One region of the Saccharopolyspora sp. NPDC050642 genome, then DNA from elsewhere that is predicted to be linked to it. Evidence: riboswitches for the same ligand, from Rfam matches in the RefSeq annotation. Region 1 holds a riboswitch; each other region holds the start of a gene.
The links. Region 1 has a riboswitch for thiamine pyrophosphate ahead of thiO (glycine oxidase ThiO). Riboswitches for the same ligand answer to the same signal wherever they lie in the genome.
Positions count from the first base shown of each region.

Region 2: it holds a riboswitch for thiamine pyrophosphate, as region 1 does, so the genes downstream of both, thiD (bifunctional hydroxymethylpyrimidine kinase/phosphomethylpyrimidine kinase) here and thiO (glycine oxidase ThiO) in region 1, are expected to answer to the same signal.
Region 3: it holds a riboswitch for thiamine pyrophosphate, as region 1 does, so the genes downstream of both, AB0H93_RS13190 (cytosine permease) here and thiO (glycine oxidase ThiO) in region 1, are expected to answer to the same signal.

Region 1 is NZ_JBFAIN010000002.1:11,273-15,477, forward strand. Features, by position in the region: gene AB0H93_RS03755 (thiazole synthase) at 1-684, opposite strand, end outside; gene thiS (sulfur carrier protein ThiS) at 775-975, opposite strand; partial or broken gene thiO (glycine oxidase ThiO) at 963-2,093, opposite strand; TPP riboswitch at 2,081-2,186, opposite strand; gene thiE (thiamine phosphate synthase) at 2,518-3,189, shown strand; gene AB0H93_RS03775 (S1 family peptidase) at 3,266-4,205, opposite strand, start outside.
Region 2 is NZ_JBFAIN010000021.1:18,391-22,595, reverse strand. Features, by position in the region: gene tenA (thiaminase II) at 108-818, opposite strand; gene thiD (bifunctional hydroxymethylpyrimidine kinase/phosphomethylpyrimidine kinase) at 928-1,725, opposite strand; TPP riboswitch at 1,713-1,807, opposite strand; gene AB0H93_RS27510 (hypothetical protein) at 2,101-2,472, opposite strand; gene AB0H93_RS27505 (hypothetical protein) at 2,571-3,311, shown strand; gene AB0H93_RS27500 (hypothetical protein) at 3,556-3,753, shown strand; gene AB0H93_RS27495 (AMP-binding protein) at 3,876-4,205, shown strand, end outside.
Region 3 is NZ_JBFAIN010000006.1:264,531-268,735, forward strand. Features, by position in the region: gene AB0H93_RS13185 (helix-turn-helix transcriptional regulator) at 1-710, shown strand, start outside; gene AB0H93_RS13190 (cytosine permease) at 719-2,044, opposite strand; TPP riboswitch at 2,035-2,147, opposite strand; gene AB0H93_RS13195 (helicase HerA-like domain-containing protein) at 2,191-3,126, opposite strand; gene AB0H93_RS13200 (VOC family protein) at 3,301-3,684, shown strand; gene larE (ATP-dependent sacrificial sulfur transferase LarE) at 3,870-4,205, shown strand, end outside.

The sequences.
Region 1 (4,205 bases):
TCCCTCGACCGCCGCCCGCATCGCGGCCGCCATGCGCTCCGGGTCCTGGGCCCGGGTGACCGCCGTGGCCAGCAGCACCGCCGAGCAGCCGAGCTCCATCGCCAGCGCCGCGTCCGAGGCCGTGCCGATGCCCGCGTCCAGCACGATCGGCACCGACGCGCGGGAGACGATCATCTCGATGTTGTGCGGGTTCCGGATGCCCAAGCCGGTGCCGATCGGCGAGCCGAGCGGCATCACCGCGGCGCAGCCGGTCTCCTCCAGCTTCAGCGCCAGCACCGGGTCGTCGTTGGTGTAGGCCAGCACCACGAAGCCCTGGTCGACCAGTTGTTCCGCGGCGTCGAGCAGCTCCACCGGGTCGGGCAGCAGGGTGTCCTCGTCGGCGACGACCTCCAGCTTGACCCAGTTCGTCTCCAGCGCCTCCCGCGCCAGCTGCGCGGTCAGCACGGCCTCCGCCGCGGTCCGGCAGCCCGCCGTGTTCGGCAGCGCTTCGATGCCGAGCTTGCGCAGCAGGTCGAGCACCCCGGTGCCGCCGCCGGCGTCGGCGCGGCGCATCGCCACGGTCGTCAGCTCGGTTCCGGACGCGATCAGCGCGCGCTCCAGGACCGCGAGGTTCGTCGCCCCTCCGGTCCCGGTGATCAGCCGCGAACCGAACTCGCGGCCGGCGATCACCAACGGGTCGTCCATGACTCTCCTAACAACGGGTCCACCGAATCCGGGTAGCGCGGGATCCGGTGTGCTTCTGTTGCCCCGCAAGGGGTTCGGGCCGGAGGGGCGTCAGCCGCCCTGCACTGCGGTGAGGACCTCGATCGCGGCATCGGGGCGCAGCGCGGTGCCCGGCCACAGGGCGCGCGGCACCACGGCGCCGTCCAGCGCCACGGCCACGCCCCGCTCGGGCACCCCGAACTCCCGCAGCACCGCCGCGAGCGTTGCGTCGGCGGCGACCTGCCGGGTCTCCCCGTTGATCACGACGTGCACTGGTGTCCTCCCCATCGGCTCGGATCGGCGGCCTTGATCTCGACAGCGGGTTCCTCGTCGCGCAGCAGCGCGAGCGCCGCCTCGACCGTCACCGGGGCGAGCAGGAAGCCGCCGCGGTGGTGCCCGGTGGCCGCCAGGACGCCGGGTTCCAGCCAGCCGAGCACCGGCAGGTTGTCGTCGGTGCTCGGGCGCAGCCCGGCCGCGGCCTCGACCAGCCGGTATTCGGCGATGCCCGGCATCAGCCGCTCGGCGTCGGCGATCAGGTCCCGCACCCCGCCCACGGTGACCTCGGTGTCGAACCCCACCTCGTACTGGGTGGCACCGAGCACCAGGCCGCCGTCGTCGCGCGGCACGAGGTAGGTCTGCCGCCCGCGCACCGGGCCGCGGATCGTCCGGCTCGGTGGCGGCAGCGCCGTGCTCCGCGCGCGCAGGCGGAGGATTTCGCCCTTCACCGGCCGAATCCGGTCCCGCAGCGCGGGATGCAGCGCGCCCGAATGCACGCCCGCCGAGATCACCGCGACATCGCAGTCCACAGTGGAATCTTCGAGCTCCACCGCGCCGGGCCGGACGTGCTTCGCGTTCGTCGCGACGAACTCGACGCCCGCCGCGGTCGCGGCCGCGCGCAACGCGGCCAGCGCGAGGCGGTTGTCGACCGCGAGATCGCCCGGCACTTCGAGCCCGCCGCGCACCGCCGGGCCCAGCGACGGTTCGAGCCGCCGCACCTCCCGGCCGGTCAGGCGGGTGACGGCGCGGCCGAGCCTGGCGAGGTACTCGGCCAGGTTGTCGAGCTCCGCGCGGTCCGCGCTGTCGACGCCGACGACCAGGGTTCCCTCGCAGCGCAGCCCCGAAGGCAGGCCCGAGGCCCGGGCGAGTTCGTCGGCGAACTCCGGCCAGAGCCGCAGCGACGCCGCGCCCAGTTCCAGCAGTTCCTCTTCGCCGGGCCACGCCTCGGCGAGCGGCGCCAGCATCCCGCCGGCCACGTTCGACGCCCCGGACGCCGGTTCGGCGTCGACGAGTTGCACATGATGCCCGGCAGCGGCTGCGCGCCACGCCACGGACATGCCGATCACGCCGCCGCCTACGACGACGACGCGTTTGTTCCGTTCTTCAGACACTCCACGCTCCCTGCGCCGGCATGACCCGGATCAGGTTCGACGGTCGGGGCCAACGCCCCCTCTCAGCCCGGCACCCGGGCTCCCGTGCTCACCGCCAACCACCGTACCCGCCGAGGATCGCCACGTCGTTACCTGTCTTGAACTCACTTTGCGTAGCGGTGCAGGTAGCGGAACCTCGGACGCCGCCTGGACTGTGGGAGCCCCGACACACGTATGCCCAATACGACGCGTCGGGGCTGTCCTCGCCAGACGACGCCCGAGAACCCGCGGCGGTGCGAGTTGCGAGGGTGGGCTAAGCGGCTGGCGCCGCTTCAAAGACAGGCGGTCGAGCAACTTTCACAAATTTCGGGCGCCGAGTGGGAACGCGCGCCGGTGCTCGCGTTCGCGCGGTCCGGCGGCCGCGTCGCGGGAGGCTACCCTGTGGGGCATGCCTGGATTGGACGGCTTCGGCATCCGCGCTCGCCTCGACGAGGCGCGGCTGTACCTGTGCACCGACGCGCGCGCCGAGCGCGGTGATCTCGCGGAGTTCGCGGACGCCGCCTTGGCCGGCGGGGTCGACATCATCCAGCTGCGGGACAAGAACCCGAACGGCGCCCCGCTGGAGGCCCGCCACGAGCTGGCGGCGCTGGAGGTGCTGGCCGAGGCGTGCCTGCGGCACGGCGCGCTGCTCGCGGTCAACGACCGCGCCGATGTCGCGATGGCCGCCGAGGCCGACATCCTGCACCTCGGGCAGGACGACCTGCCGGTGGAGATCGCCCGGCGCATCGTCGGCGAGCACGTCGCGATCGGCCGGTCGACGCACGACGTGGTGCAGGCGGACGCCGCCGCGACCGAGCCCGGCGTGGACTACTTCTGCACCGGCCCGGTGTGGACGACGCCGACCAAGCCGGGCCGCTCGGCGGCCGGGCTGGAGCTGGTGGAGCACGCCGCGGAGCACCGCGGCCACGGCCGGCCGTGGTTCGCGATCGGCGGCATCGGCCCGGACAACCTGGACCAGGCCCTCAAGGCCGGCGCGGAGCGGGTCGTCGTGGTCCGCGCGATCACGGAGGCCGAGGACCCGCGCGCCGCGGCCCGCGAGCTCCGCGTCCGCCTGCCGTAACTCTCGGCGGCGGAGCGATTTCGCCCCGGACGCGACGCAGCCCCCGGCCGGGTGCCGGGGGCCGGTCTGGTGGCGCTTACTGGGTGAGCAGGGTCAAGCCGTAGGCCTGCAGGATCTCGTTCACCGGCTGGAAGTAGGTCGTGCCGCCGGAGCTGCAGTTGCCCGAACCGCCGGAGGTCACGCCCTGGGCCTGGCTACCGGACAGCCAGGAGCCGCCCGAGTCGCCGGGCTCGGCGCAGACGTTGGTGCGGGTCAGGCCGGTCACCGTGCCCTGCGGGTACTGCACGGTCTGGTTCTTGGCCTGCACCGAACCGCAGTGCCAGCCAGTGGTGGAGCCGGAGCGGCAGATGGACGCGCCCACGGCGGACTCGCTGGAGCCCGCGACGCCGACGGTGCTGCCGTTGTACCGGTTCACCAGCGGGCGCGGGGTGTCGGCGGAGCCGACCCGGACCCAGCCGTAGTCGTTGCCCGGGAACGACGAGCCCTCGAACCGGCCGGTGGGCTGCGAAGTGGAGTCGCCGACGCTGCCGCAGTGCCCGGCGGTCACGAATCCGCCCTGCACCGAGAATCCGACGGAGCAGCGGGAGCCACTGCCGATGTAGTAGGCGTTGCCGCCGATGACATCGGCGTAGGTGCGGGGGTTCTCCAGCGATTCGGTGACGCGCACCGCATCCGTGATGACCCCGGAGGTGTGCACGAACCGCGCCGCGTCGGGGGCGGTGCCCGGCCTGGTGGTGACGACGACGGAGTTCACCTTGCCGTCGACGTACCAGCCGGAGACGCCCTTCGGGGCGATCGAGCTGCGCAGGTTGAGGCCTTCGACGACCCCGTTGAGCTGCTCGATGCTGTAGATGACGAGCTTCGGCTCGGCGCCGGCCGCGCGCACCTCGTCGAAGCGGGCCTGGTCGGTGACGCCGACGACGAGCTTGCCGAGCGCCGGGTCGAAGTAGGCGCCGCCGTAGGTGCTGCCCAGCGCGCCGCTCAGCCGCTCGTCGGCCTGGGCCGCAGCGGCTTCC
Region 2 (4,205 bases), on a different contig from region 1:
AGTCGGCGCGGATTATTCCCACCTCGCAACGGGTTTCGCCCGTGGGCCCGCTGCCGCCCGACCCGCCCGCGCAACTTGCGCCGCCGCGCGGACGAGCCGGGAAATCCTCAGCCGAGGAAGCGCGCGGTGGGCCATTCCTCCTTGATCCAGGCGCTGTTCCAGAACAGCCACTCGTACTCGGTGGCCCGGGTGAACGCTTCGAGCATCCGCTGCCGGGTCTCGTCGTCCGCGGCCTCGGCGACCCGATCGGTGAGGTCGCGGGCGGTCAGCACGGCCGCGGCGAACTCGTCGTCGGCGTAGGTCTGGATCCACGCCCGGTACGGGTGGCCCTCGGCGCCTCCGGTGGCCTCCAGGATCGCGGTGCCGACGTGCTGGTACACCCAGAAGCACGGCAGGATCGCCGCCAGCAGCACCGGATACGCCTCGGTCAGCGCGTTCGCGCGCAGGAACGAGGTGTAGGCCAGGCAGGACGGGGACGTGCCGATCCCGGCGATCTCGGCGTCGGACAGGCCGAACTCGGCGACGTACCCGGCGTGCAACCGGCGCTCCTCGACCAGCGCGCCCTGCGAGGCGCCGGCGAGGAACGCGGCGTCCTCGGCGTTGTCGGCGCGCGTCGCGGCGGCGGCCAGCGCCTGCGCGAAACCGACCAGGTAGCGCGCGTCCTGCACGATGTAGAACGCGAAGCGGTCGCGGTCCAGGGTGCCGTCGGTCAGCGCGGCGTTGAACGGGTGCTCGACGATCGCCTGCTGCAGATCGGCGGTGTGCGCCCAAGCCTTGGCGCAGAAACCGTCGGCGGGCGGAGCGGGCAACTTGCTCATCAGAACCTCTCGTGATCGTGTCTCGGCACCGCGGCGAACGGCGCACGCAATTTCAATGGAAATCGAAGGTCCGATTTCCATTGAAATTGCGGCAGGGCGGGTCGCCGGGTCACCACCAGTGGTGGAAGTGGTGGACCGGGCCGTGGCCGTGGCCCACGTCGAGCCGGTCGGAGGCGCGCAGGGCCTCCGTCAGGTACTCCTTGGCCTCGCGCACCGCTTCGAGCCAGTCGCCGCGCTGCGGCCGCAGCGCGGCGATCGCGGCCGACAGCGTGCAGCCGGTGCCGTGGTCGTTGGTGGTCGCGACCCGCTCGCTGGAGAGGAACTCGGCGATCCCGTCGCCGTACAGCAGGTCCACGCTGGTCCCGCCGTCGAGGTGGCCGCCCTTGAGCAGCACCTGCTTCGCCCCCAGCCCGGCCAGCCGCTCGGCCTGCGCGGGCATGTCGGCGGGGTCGGTGAGCTCCGGCTCGCCCAGCAGGTCCGCGGCCTCCGGCAGGTTCGGGGTGATCAGGTCCACCCGCGGCAGCAGTTCCTCGCGCAGCGCGCCGACCGCTTCCGGGGCGAGCAGCCGGTCCCCGCTCTTGGCGACCATCACCGGGTCCAGCACGACGTGCGGCGGCGCGTAGCGGTCGAGCACCTCGACCACCGCGCGGATCACCTCGGCGTTGGCCAGCATGCCGATCTTGACCGCGTCCACCCGCACGTCGTCGAGCAACGTGACCAGCTGCGCGGTGATGAACTCCGGCGGCACCTCGTGGACCTCGGAAACCCCGGTGGTCGTCTGCGCGACCAGCGCGGTGATCACGGACATGCCGTAGGCGCCGTGCGCCGAGAAGGTCTTCAGGTCGGCCTGCACGCCTGCTCCGCCGCTGGGGTCGGTGCCGGCGATGGTCAGCACATTGGGAACCATGACGTCCCTCCGCTAGTACGAGCTAGGTCAGGTTCAACGGGTCTGTTCTCAGCCCGGCAGCCGGGCACCCCGCGTCACTGCCACCAACCTAACAACCGGGCCCGGCCCGCGACCACGCCCGCCTTGCTGTTTCCGAACTCGTTCTGCGTGGCGGTGCAAGTAGCGGCCCCCTGCGGGAGTTACAGACGCCGCCTGGACTCCGGGATCCCCGACTTGCGAATGACCACGCGGCATCGGGGACTGGCCTCGCCCAGTAGCCCAGAAGGGCGGGCACGGTCTGAGAACCCGCGGCGGTGCGAGTTGCGAGGGTGGGCTACGCGGCTTCGCCGCTTCAAAGCGCAAAAGCCCGCGCTGCCGCAGCCTCCCGGGCAGCTCTCAGTCGATCAGGCCCACCACCACGCCGGCGGTGAGCACCTCGCCGGGCCGCACCTGGTGCCACAGCGTGCCGGTGGCCAGCGCGGAAACCCAGCCGACCGTCCGACCGCAGCGATCGCCGCCCACCCGGATCTCCGCCAACCGGTCGCCCACGCGCACCCGGCTGCCGTCCGCGACCAGCCAGCACACCAGCACGCCGCGCGCCGGATCGCGACCGGCCTGCCTGCGCCCGAGTTCGGGGAAGTGCACCTCGGTCATCCCGCTCCCCTCGATGATCGCCCCAGCATTGCCCCAGGTGCGCCGCGCGACAAGACCGTTCGGCGGCCGGACCACTCCGATCGCCGAGCCGTCCGCCTGCTCCGATCGGCCCACGCGACCCGGGCGGAATCGGCACAGCGATCGAATTCACACCGTGAAGGCACCCACCGGTAGGCAAGGGGACCCTTCATCGCGGACTAAAGTGGTTGATGATGGAAACCACGACCGATGCCCCGAGCTTCGCCCGTTCCCGCCGGCAACCCCGGCCGGAGGATCCCGCCCGGATCTGGGCCCCGCTGGCGGACCTGACCGAAGCCGCCGTGGCGGCCGCCGGCTCGGGGACGGTGGCGATCACCCGCGGATTCGACCGCAACAGCAGGCAGCGCGCGAAGGCGCTGCGCGAGCTGCTGAACCGGCGCGACGTCGACGCCGTCGAAGTGACGCCGGCTCCGGGCAGCGCCCGGCTGCTGGCCGACGTCGACGTCACCGCGGTGGTCAACCTGATCGGCGCCGGGTCGTGGCAGCCCTACCGGGTGGCCGCCGAGCTGCGCGCCCCGGTGCTCACGCCGAAGCCGGGCGACGGCCCGGCCGAGGAGGTCACGCGGGACGTGATCGCCCTGGCCGGCGACTCGGGCCACCGCGACGTCGCGATCTCGCACGTCGCCGTCCGCTCCGAGGACCCCGCCGCCAGCCGGCTCACCCTGACCTACGACGGCGAGCAGCTGACGGTGCCCGGCGGTTGGTTGACCATCGCGGTGCAGGGCAGCGAGCTGGAGGTCAAGGTCGGCGGCGTGGACTTCCCGGAGCGCACGCTGAGCACCGGCGAGATCCGGGTGGAGGCCTTCGACGCGCCGCACCGGCTGGTCCGCGACGAGCTGCCGATCGCCGACTTCGAAGAAGCGGCGGTCACCTTCACCGCCGAGGCGAACGGCCTGGTGGTCCGCCCGGTCTGAGCCCCAGCCCGCCGACTCACGTCCGCAGCTTCGAACGGAGCTGCGGACTTCTGCTTTTCCGGGAACCGCCGTTCGAGTGAACGATCACTCGAAATTTCCAGATAACCCGATGGAGATGTGTTCTGAGCCACTCCCGCGACTGATCTTGTCATATGCCGTCACGGTTCATACCCAACCGCGTCCCTCGATCAATACCGCGCGCTGGAGGCAGAGCGCGCGGACTGCAACAGGGAGGCTGGGGATCGTGGAGCCCACCAAGCAGTGGCACGTGAGCTGCCGCGATGTCGCCGGCAGACGTCGGGACATGTCGGTGTTCGTCAACCAGGAGAACGTCGTGCTGATCGCCCCGCCGGGCGAGACCGCAGTGCTGTCGCCGCTGGAGGTCGGCAGGCTGCGGGCGGCCTTGCGCGACGCGATCGTGCAGGCCGCCACGCTCGAGTGAACACCCATCGAGAGCGGGGGCGGACGACGGTCCGCCCCCGCTCTCGTGATCTCGGTCTTCCCCGCGCAGTCCGCCCACGGCATTATCTACTCTCGGTAACCTGGCGACCGAGAGGTGACTGCGTGAGCACGTTCTGGCAACGATCAGCCGCGCTCCTCGGGCGCGGAACGTCCGGCCTGCACACGGCGTTCGTCCTGGCCAAGCAGGGGGTGATCAGCCCGCTCCGGCCGGACAAGCTGCTGCGGGTCGTCCTCGCCTGGCGGCGCTGGGGCATCACGCCGCCGCTGGGCTTCGCCGTCGGCTCGGTGCGCCACGCCGACCGCCCGGCCGTAATCGACGAGCGCGGCGCGCTCAGCTACGCCGAGCTCTCGCAACGCACCACCCGGTTGGCCAACGGCCTGCGCGACCGCGTCCCCGGCGGCACCCGGATCGGCGTGCTGTGCCGCAACCAC
Region 3 (4,205 bases), on a different contig from region 1:
GGGTGAGTGTGTCCTATTACACGCGTCTAGAGCAGGGCCAGTCGGTCAACGCCTCCGACGCGATCCTGGACGCCCTCGCCGGAGCCCTGCGGCTCGACGAGCACGAGCGCGAACACCTCCACCAGCTCGCCTCGCGACGTCCCCGACCACAGCGCCGCCCGCCGCTGGAACGGCTCGACCCCTTGACCCGCGACCTGATGCGATCGTTCGAGGCCGTGCCCGCGCTGGTCCTCGGCAGGCGGACCGACGTGCTGGCCTGGAACGCGCTGGGCCACGCACTGCTGGCCGGGCACCTCGACCGAACCGCTCCGGAACGCCCGGCGGACCGGCCGAACATGGCCCGGATGCTGTTCCTCGACCCGCACACCCGCGACCTCTACGCGGACTGGCAGCGCAAGGCGCGCGCCGTGGTCGGCAACCTCCGGCAGGTCGCGGGGCGGCATCCCGAAGACGCCCTGCTGGCCTCGCTCGTCGGCGAACTGTCCATGAAGAGCCCGGAATTCGCGGCGCTGTGGAGCGATCACCGGGTCAAACCCTGCGAAGCGGACGAGTACGAGCTGCGCCATCCGCTGGTGGGCCCGCTCGCGGTCGCGCAGCAGATCCTCGTGCCGGCCCGCTCGCCGGAGCAGTCCGTGGTCGTGGTCACGACCGCGGACGGCTCCGGTGCGGAGAACGCGATCAAGCTGCTCGCGATGCGTGCGCGGGATTAGCGCGCGTCTCAGCTCTCCGCGCCGCGGCGGCGGAAGGCGCCGATGATCGCGGCCGCCAGGGCGGCCACGACGAACGACGTGAGCGCGGCGCTCATCCACGCCGGGACGGTGAAGCCGAGCGCGTCCCGCAGACCGGTCCACAGCCGGCTCCACCAGCCGAGTTCGCCCGGGTTGATCAGCTGGAACGCCGCGAAGCCCAGGAACCAGGCCAGCAGCATGCCCCAGCGGGACGGGGCCTGCGCGGACAGGTCGTAGCTGCGGCGGCGGCCGTGCAGGAAGTAGTCCACCGCCAGCACGCCGAACATCGGCACGAACACCGAGCCGATCAGCAGCAGGAAGTTCGAGAACTCGGCGATGTCCAGGGTCAGCGCGAGCAGCGTGATCAACGCCCCGATGATCACGCACAGCACCCGGCGGTCGGCGCTGGGCCGCAGGTTCTGGATGGAGACCGCGGTCGAGTAGGTGTTGGCGAAGGACTGGTCGACCTCGCGCAGCACCAGGATGCCGAAGAAGATCACCCCGAGCGGCACGGCCAGCATCGGGTCGAACACCTTGTCCGCGTCGCCGGCCACCATCGCCAGCCCGATCAGCCCCAGCAGGTAGCAGGCGATCTGGGTGACCGAGTAGCCCACCGTCGCGGCGGTGAACGCGCCGGACACCGACTTCGAGTGCCGCGAGTAGTCCGAGGCGACCGGGATCCAGGACACCGCGACCGCCAGCGCAGCGTCCGCGCCGGGCCAGAAGCCCTGCCAGGAACCGGTGTTCATGTCCGGCAGCGGCTGCCGCAGCAGCTGGACGAAGAAGTACACCATGGCGATCGCCACCGCGATGCTGACGTAGCGGCGCAGCAGGCGCAGCGCGCCGAGCGGGCGCAGCGTGAGCACGGTGGTCAGCGCACCGGCCACCAGCACGTACAACCAGTGCGGGCCGCCGCCGAACAACGCCTCCGCGCCCTGCGCGATCACCAGGAGTTCGAAGGTTCCCCAGCCGATCAGCTGCAGGATGTTCAGCACCGTCGGCAGGTACGACAGCTTGGTGCCGAACAGGCCGCGCAGCAGCATCATCGCCGGGGCGCCGGTGCGCGCTCCCGGAACCGCCGCGAGGCCGACCATGATGCTGCCGATCACGGTGCCCACCACGCACGCGGTGACGGCGGCGGCGAACGACAGCTGCGGCACACCGGCCGGCGCGAGCACGGCCAGCGCACCGCTGAAGCCGAGCAGGCTCACCCCGAGGTTGCCCCAGAACGCGCCCTGATCGAGCACGCCGAGCGTCTTCGGCGCCGGTTCGTCCAGGGTGTGCGGAACTTCGGCACGATCGACGTCAAGCGCCATCAACAGCTCCCTACGCCGGCATTATCCGGACAGGTTCTGCGGTCGGCGGCGCGGTGGTGCCACCCTCTCAGCCCGGTACGCCCGAGCTCCCGCGTGGATTGAGTCGGCGACACCCTACCCCGATCAGGTGACCGATGCCAGCCGGGTCACCGGCGGCGGTTGCCGAACAAGCCGCGGGTGATCTCCCGCCCCAGCGCGCTCGCCGCGGAGCGGAAGAACGACCGCACCGCGGGATTGCCCATCGCCTTCTCCAGGAACCCCGACGCTTCCGACTTTTCCGGCACTTCAGGCTTTTCCAGCATCTCGGGCGCGGCGGCGATCTTCTTCGCCAGGAGTTCGTATGCGGATTCCCGATCTACGGTCTGCTCGTACTTCCCATGCCGGAGCAGGTCGGCGACCGCCAGCTCCGGTTCGCCGAAGAACTCGTCCCCGCCCCGGGCCTCCAAATTGGACAGCGCCCGCAGGATCACGCCCGCGCTCGCGGCCGAGGCCCCGCCGATGCCCTTGAGCTCGGCCTTCCCCTCGTCGCTGGTCAGGTACTGGATCACCGAGCGCAGGTCCTTGATGTCCAGCAGCGCCAGCCCGCGCTCGTCTGCCCAGTGGAAGATCAGGCCCAGCGTCGACTCCTGCGTCGCGTTCAGGCCGAGCACCTTCGCCAGCAGCAGCGGCCCGAAGCCGGTCACGGTCGCGCGGATCGGCACGCCCCGGCCGTCGGTGCCCAGCGACAGGAACTGCACGGGGAACGCCGCGGGCCGCCAGTCGTCGCCGACCTCGGCGGCGCGGGCCGCCACCTTGCCCCCGCCCTCCCCGGGAGCGGACAGGCCGGAGAGGTCGCCCTTGACGTCGGCGAGCAGCACCGGCACGCCCGCGTCGGACAGTTGTTCGGCCAGCAGCTGCAGCGTCTTCGTCTTGCCCGTGCCGGTCGCGCCCGCCACCAGGCCGTGCCGGTTCATCGTCGCCAGCGGGATCCGCACGGCGGCAGCGGCATCGACCGAGCCGTCGACGACCACCGCGCCGAGCTCGACCGCCGCGCCTTCGGTCGCGTAGCCCGAAGCGATCTCCTGTGCCGCGTTGCCCGCCACCGCGCCCTCCGCTCCTCGCCGGTTCCCGCCCGCTCGACGCTATGCCGCCGGGTACCCGCCAGGGCGACGCGCCACCCGGACGAGCGATACTGGCCAGGGTCGGTATTGACCTCGACCTTGGTGCAACTCCTAGCCTCGGGAACATCGGAACACGACGAGGAAAGAGAGAACACCATGCCCGTCCAGCTCAACCACACCATCGTCGCCACGTCCGACAAGGTCGCCCACGCGCGGTTCGTGGCCGACCTGCTCGGCCTCCCGGACCCGGAACCGTTCGGCCCGTTCATGTGCGTCCAGACGAGCAACGACGTCACGCTGGACTACCTGGAGACCGACGAGAAGATCGTCCCGCAGCACTACGCGTTCCTGGTCAGCGACGAGGAGTTCGACGAGATCTTCGGGCGGATCAAGGCGCAGGAGCTGCCGTACTGGGCCGACCCGGCGCACCAGGAGGCGGGTGAGATCAACACCCGGGACGGCGGTCGCGGCGTCTACTTCGACGACCCCGACGGCCACGCCCTGGAGATCCTCACCAAGCCCTACGGCAGCGGCCGGTAGCAGATTCCCCCTGGTCAGGCACGGAGAGCGCGTTGGGCCGCGGCAGCCGCCCAGCGCGCTCGCGCGCGCGTGCTCCAGGGGGATGGGATCTTCCGCCGAATCCGGTTAGAGTGTGGTCAGACCACCTGTCCGGGACCGTGGCGTTCCCGTCGCCGGGCGGTCGAAGGCGGAGGAAAGGAGCCACCGTGAGCGTGCCCGAACTCGATCGTCTCCGGCAACGGATCGGCGCGGAGGAGGCCCTCGTGGTGGCGTTCTCCGGCGGCGTTGACTCGGCGCTGCTGGCGGCCGTGGCGCACGAGGTGCTCGGTTCGCGGATGCTCGCGGTCACCGCCGTCTCACCCAGCCTCGCCGCCGCCGAACGTCGGCAGGCCAAGGAGTTCGCGCGCAGCCGTGGCTTCGCGCACATCGAGGTCTGCACCGACGAAGCCGACCGCCCCGAGTACGCCGCGAACGACGGAAACCGCTGCTACCACTGCAAGTCCGCGCTGTTCGACGCGCTGGAGCCGCTGGCGGCCGCCATG